2 regions of the Vibrio sp. JC009 genome follow, and region 2 is predicted to be linked to the other one. Evidence: predicted binding sites of a transcription regulator. Region 2 holds the regulator's gene; the other holds the start of a gene.
What was found. Region 2 encodes CRP, which controls carbon source genes, mostly activating them, when cyclic AMP is high. Its sites were predicted from a motif close to TGTGANNNNNNTCACA; they were not measured.

Region 1: a site for CRP is predicted at 1,658-1,673, ahead of udp (uridine phosphorylase). Genes of this name have one in related genera too.

Annotation. Positions count from the first base shown of each region.
Region 1 covers NZ_CP092106.1:2,085,184-2,088,604, reverse strand. The annotation lists gene L3Q72_RS09260 (zinc/cadmium/mercury/lead-transporting ATPase) at 1-1,516, shown strand, start outside; gene udp (uridine phosphorylase) at 1,752-2,510, shown strand; gene L3Q72_RS09250 (DUF1887 family protein) at 2,674-3,421, opposite strand, start outside.
Region 2 covers NZ_CP092106.1:254,946-258,366, forward strand. The annotation lists gene L3Q72_RS01210 (DNA-3-methyladenine glycosylase I) at 287-970, opposite strand; gene crp (cAMP-activated global transcriptional regulator CRP) at 1,322-1,954, opposite strand; gene L3Q72_RS01220 (phosphoribulokinase) at 2,199-3,068, opposite strand; gene L3Q72_RS01225 (YheU family protein) at 3,100-3,312, opposite strand; gene L3Q72_RS01230 (hydrolase) at 3,328-3,421, opposite strand, start outside.

The DNA.
Region 1 (3,421 bases), 1.5 Mb from region 2:
GCTGATGCAACTGCTCCCGGAAATGGCAACGAAAATTGTTGCTGGCGAAAGAGTAGAAGTTTCAGCCAGTGCCATTATCCCTGGCGATATTATTGAGATCAGGGCTGGGGATCGTCTGCCTGCTGACGGCATTATTCAGACCCCGGCAAGCTTTGATGAGAGCGCCCTGACCGGAGAGTCTGTCCCGGTAGAAAAACAGGCCGGAGAACAGGTGATGGCGGGCTCTGTGGTGGTTGATAAGCTGACCCGGATCACAGTGACATCTGAGCAGGGAGAAAATGCGGTGGACCGTATTCTTCACCTGATTGAGGATGCTGAGTCCCATAAAGCACCAATAGAGCGATTTTTAGACCGGTTCAGCCGATGGTATACGCCGGCAATGATGCTGGTTTCCCTTCTGGTTATTGTGACGCCGCCACTGCTTTTTGCTCAGCCATGGGAAACCTGGTTATACCGCGGACTGGCGCTGCTTCTTATCGCTTGTCCGTGCGCTCTGGTTATTTCCACCCCGGCGGCCATTACGTCCGGTCTGGCTGCTGCGGCAAGGAAAGGTATTCTGATCAAGGGCGGGGCAGTGCTGGAACAACTGGGAAGCGTTCAGGCTATCGCTTTTGATAAAACGGGTACTCTGACCAAAGGCAAACCGAGAGTCACAGATGTGATTACGCTAAACGGTGTCAGCGAAGAGCAATTGCTGATAAGCGCCGCATCTATTGAAACCGGCTCTTCCCATCCTCTGGCTCTGGCGATTCTGAATAAAGCCTTTGAAGAAAAGCTGACCGTACCGGAGGCTGAGCAGAGAGAGCATTTAGCCGGAGCAGGAGTGCAAGGGTGTCTGGACGGAAGTCATTACCTGATAGTGGCTCCGGGGAAACTGCCCGAACCTGAGAAGGCTGAAATCGAAGAGCATATCTTTTCGCTGGAGTCTGAAGGCAAAACACTGGCCGTTGTGGTGAGAGATGATAAATGCATCGGCATTATTGCCTTTCGTGATGAGCTGCGTGAAGAAGCCAGGGCAACGGTTTCTGAGCTTAAATCTCAGGGCATTGATTGCGTTATGCTCACAGGAGATAACCAAAGAAGCGCCGCTGTGATCGGCAGCCAGATTGGGATTGATTATGCTGCCGGTCTGCTGCCGGAGGATAAAGTCTCTCATATCAGGCAACTGGCAACGGAGAAAAACGTGGCTATGGTCGGTGACGGTATTAACGATGCTCCGGCAATGAAATCGGCTTCAGTGGGCATCGCCATGGGAAGTGGCACCGATATTGCGCTTGAAACGGCCGACGCAGCGCTGTCTCATAACCGTCTGGACGAAGTGGCGACCATGGTACGCCTGTCCAGAGCTACACTGGCCAATATCCGACAGAATGTTGCTCTGGCGTTAGGTCTGAAGGGGATTTTCTTAGTGACCAGTATCCTCGGTATCACCGGCCTTTGGGTAGCGGTTCTGGCGGACAGCGGAGCCACGGTGCTGGTGACACTGAACGCCTTAAGACTTTTAAGAGCCAGATAGCGGTGTCATTTCAGGTATCCGGGGTGAACTTCCGGATACCTGCTATGCTTGTTCAAAAGCGCAATTACTAATCTAAATTCACTTAAAAGTGTGATGCAAACCGATTAATTCTGTAATGTGTCATTTTGTAACATTATGTATTGTGAATGCGATCACTATAATTCCGGATATGTTCAGCTACAGTTTCTCTGTATCCCACAACCACTACTGGCATTGCCAACAAAAGGAGTCAAATATGTCTCAACCAGTTTTCCATCTGGGTATTACCGAAGCCGATTTAAATGGTGCAACTGTAGCAATTATCCCAGGTGATCCGGATCGTGTGCCAAAGATCGCAAACGAGATGGAAAATCCTGTTCAGCTTGCACGTCATCGTGAATACAACGTTTACCGTGCTGAACTGGATGGTAAGTCAGTAGTTATCTGTTCAACCGGTATCGGTGGCCCTTCAACGTCTATCGCCGTAGAAGAGCTGGCGCAGTGCGGTGTTCGTACATTCCTGCGTGTTGGTACTACAGGTGCAATTCAGCCGCATGTGAATGTAGGCGATATGATTGTTTCTACAGGCTCTGTACGTCTGGACGGTGCAAGCCTTCACTTCGCTCCAATGGAATTCCCGGCAGTTGCAGATTTTGAAGTAGCAACAGCAATGAAAGCAGCAGTAGAAGAGACTGGCGCAACGGTACATATGGGCGTGACAGCTTCAAGTGATACCTTCTACCCGGGCCAGGAGCGTTACGACACCTTCTCCGGCCGCGTTGTGAAGCGTTTCCAGGGCTCAATGCAAGAGTGGCAGGACATGGGTGTGCTGAACTTCGAAATGGAATCCGCAACCCTTCTGACTATGTGCGCAAGCTCAGGCCTGAAAGCGGGTTGTGTGGCGGGTGTTATCATCAACCGTACGCAGAAAGAGATCCCAGATCATTCGACGCTGAAAGAGACTGAGGCTCGTTCGATTAAGGTTGTGGTTGAGGCTGCTCGTAAGATGTTGTAATTTTGGGCTATGGGCTATGGGCTATGGGCTATGGGGCTCTTGGTCCTGGAAAGTAGCATGATCTATAGTTATAAAAAAGCTCTGCAGTAGTGCAGAGCTTTTTGTGTTCGTATTCCCAGGGCCCAGCAGGAAGCGAAGCGACCGCCCCCATAGCCCCATAGGCCTATAACCCCTCATGCCCCCCAGCCGCATCAAACCATGCATGCAAATGTTCCTTAAGCTGCTTTAGCTCATCCGGCCCGATAAGCGCCAGGCCCAGATCTTCTGCGCGGGTAATATCGTTGTGGCGAAGAGGGCGGAAGCTGACCAGCATAGCTCTTGCCTGAAGACCGCCCAGCAGGTCTCTTAGTGATTCCAGTTTGTATAGTGTGTCATCGCCGTCGTCGCGCATGCCTTTGGTCTTACATTCGATGATATGCAGCTTGTTATTGACCACGGATGCCACATCCAGCTCGTTTCTGACTTCGCGCTCGCCAAGCTGGCGGTAGACCTGAACATTCAGGGAGTGGTCCTGAATGGTCGGCAGCTCATCCTGGATCTGTTTTACTGTGCTGTGAACCAGAGTTTCCAGCCATTCGCCGTTGGAGAAGCGTCGGGCATCTTCGCTTTTAAAGGTCAGAATGCCGTTTTCATAGTCTGCCAGTTCAGTGTCTACCAGGTCTGTCAGCAGCATATTCAGCTCACGGTAGCCCTGTTGCTTTTCTGTCAGTGCCACATCCAGTTTTTGCTCTTTACGACAGGTGGTGGCCAGATAGTTTAGCGTGGCAAGGCCCGGACCTAATTCAAGTGCGTTGCCTGCCCACTTCTGCCCTAGCTTATAGAGCTTCAGGTTAAGCTGCTCCGGGATTTCCTGTTCATTAAATTCAGCTCTGGCACCAAAGATGGTGAGGTAATCTGAAATGGTAATTTTG
Region 2 (3,421 bases):
TTGATAGCTGATAGCCTGACTCTTATACACAAGTTTAAGGAGCCAAAGAATGCTCCTCCCCTTAGCATCAAAAGGACGGATTTTCGAAGAAGTAACATCGAAGGGGAGGCGGGGAGGGGTTGCTTCTCATGGGGTTAAGTTTTGGTTGTTTAACCATGCATGGCATAACCAACCCCCTCTAACTCCCCCTTCTATTAGCTTTATCAACCAATTAGGCTTTTCAATTAAGGGGGAGAACCGTTCTCTGTTCACTTTAATATTTGTGTATAAGAGTCAGGCTGATAGCTCAAACCACCCGATTATCCCCACAACTAAACGCAATAGTCTGGCTAATCTCAGTAAGCGAACGGCCGGACTCCTGTTGCCACTGTGCAAAGGCTTTGTTTGCTGCATTCAGTGCTCGCTTCGTCCCTCTTCCTGAATCAATTATCCCGATATTGCGCAGATGAGATTCAACATCGGATGAAAGTATAAAAGTATCGACTCCCAGAGTTCTTAAAGCGTATGGACCTGTGTTTCCGCCCAGACGGGCTCCATTCTTTTTCAGGTACTCCCAAAGCCCGGTAATCTCCTCTTTCGGCCAGTTTGCCACCATCTGACCAAATGAATCATGTTGAATGGAAGCGCTATGGATCATATGGGCATTGGCCGGGATGGACATTACTTTGGTCAGGTGGCGTATGATAGCCGGGTTCTGTGCTTTGGTTTCCCACTGTTCATCCGACAGCATAAGTAATGATTCGATCTTAAACCCGAAAAATGCCTCTTCAAAGTCAGGCCACTTTTTGCGGACCACACTCCATGAGATACCCGACTGAAACACTTTCATGGTAAAAGCCGAAAGCCAGCGATCGTTGGATATGGCTGCCAGTTCTTCACTGCTGAGTGGCTTGCTGAGCAATTCCTCAAGGCGCTTTTCTCCCCCTTTACGCTCGGCAGCTCTTTGGTAAATTGATTCGAATTTTTCCATTGTTTTTTACTGGATTTTTTCTTTGTAATTGGCTTAGGTTAGCTTAAATAGCTTTTGGTCACCAGTAGCCCATACTTGCTTAAAGCTAATTGTTCAGTAAAAAGATGCACATTTCTTGCTGTCTCCCACTGCCGTCATCTCGGAATTGCAAAGCAATATCCGAGATCTACTTTCTGGGTGTTGTAGAGTCAGAGGTTTCTTCTGCCCTACTACGCGCTGACAGTAGATTCCGGATAGAAGCTTCGCAACTTCCGGAATGACCCAGTGGTAAGGGGTAAGGGTAGTAAGTAAAAGGTATAAAAAAAGCGCAGCCCGTGAGCTGCGCTTTTTACAAACTGTTTCGCTAAAGAATTAACGAGTACCGTAAACCACGATAGTTTTACCGTGTGCAGAAATCAGATTCTGTTCTTCCAGCATCTTCAGGATACGGCCAACGGTTTCACGTGAACAGCCAACAATCTGACCAATCTCCTGACGGGTGATCTTGATCTGCATGCCGTCCGGGTGAGTCATTGCATCCGGTTGCTTAGCCAGGTTCAGAAGTGTTTGTGCGATACGGCCTGTAACGTCAAGGAACGCAAGGTCACCAACTTTCTGGCTGGTTACCTGAAGGCGGCTTGCCATTTGAGCTGACAGACGCATCAGAATGTCTGGGTTTACCTGAATTAGCTGACGGAATTTCTTAAATGAAATTTCTGCTACTTCACATGGAGATTTAGCGCGAACCCATGCTGTACGCTCCTGGTCTTCTTCGAAAAGACCCAGTTCACCAATAAAGTCACCCTGGTTCAGATAAGAAAGAATCATTTCCTTACCTTCTTCATCCTTGATTAGGACAGCCACAGAGCCTTTTACAATGTAATACAGAGTTTCAGCCTTTTCACCAGCATGAATCAGAGTACTCTTTGATGGGTACTTATGAATATGACAGTGTGAAAGAAACCACTCTAGTGTTGGATCGGTTTGAGGTTTACCTAGAACCATAATTATCTCACTTTATCTGCAGGGCCTGCTGCTCAGCAGCTTTCCTTTGCTGCTAAGCCACTCAATTAGGTGGTTTAGCATAGGATTTCTCTTTGAAAGCTGCAAGCAACTTATAATTCGATTAAGAATATTATCTCTTTTTGCAATCGATTTCTTGATTTTGATCGCTTTAAAAACGCGATTTTTTACGCAAATTCGTGCACATGATCACGGACTTGGAAAAAATGTGACAAATGTTAACATTTTAACCGATTTTACCGGTTTCTATCAGTTGGGCAAGCATAGGACGTATGATCAGTTCCATGGCAAAACTCATTTTACCCCCCGGTACCACAAGCGTATTGTGGCGTGACATAAAAGAACCGTCGAGCATGGCCAGAAGGTACGGGTAATCAACATTTTTCATACCTCTTAACCTAATTACAACAAAACTTTCATCCAGACTCGGAATTGCTTTGGCATCCAAAGGGTTAGAGGTATCCACTGTGGGGACCCGTTGAAAGTTAATATGAGTGCGGGAAAACTGAGGGGTAATGTAATTCAGGTAGTCATCCATGGAGCGGACAATGGAGTCCATCACTGCTTCCCGTGAATGTCCTCTGTCACGCGTATCGCGGATAAATTTCTGTATCCACTCCAGGTTCACTATCGGCACCATGCCTATCAGCATATCCACATGCTGGGAGACGTTAATATCTCCGTCTCTTACGCCACCATGTAAACCCTCATAAAACAGAACATCTGTGTTCTCCGGCAGATCCTGCCAGGGGGTGAAAGTGCCGGGCATCTGGTTATAGGGAACCGCTTCGTCAAAGGAGTGCAGATAGCGACGGATTTGACCTGTGCCTTCATCTCCGTACTTTCTGAAGAACTGCTCGAGAGCAGCAAAATCATTGGCTTCCGGGCCGAAATAGCTGATGTGTTTTCCCTGCTCTTTGGCTTTGCGGATAGCCACATCCATTTCTGGCCGGGTGTATCGGTGGAAACTGTCACCTTCCACCCAGGCAGCTTTTACGTCCATCATATTGAACATTTTTCTGAAGGCTTCAGAGGTGGTGGATGTACCGGCTCCCGATGAACCTGTTACTGCTATGATGGGATGTTTTGCTGACATGACATTCCTTGTCCTGGATTGGTTTAATTACTTATAACTCGCGTCTTAACTTTATATCTACGGTCTCGTGCAGTTCTGAATAGAGAATGACGGCCTCTCCGGATTTTATCAGCTCTCTGACCTGATCGGCTTTATCTTCCAGTGACACTTCCACTTCACCGTAATCGGTTCCTTCACGGAGAATAAATTCTTTAATCAGATTTTCCAGTGTCTCCGGGTTTATCTGTTCCCAAGGGATAATCATAGTCGCTTTCTCACATTACTGCTTAATATGTTGATAGTAGGCAGGAAGCGCCTGCTCCAGCCAGAATTCCGGCTTTCTGAAGCTGCCGGACAGAAAGCCCACATGCCCG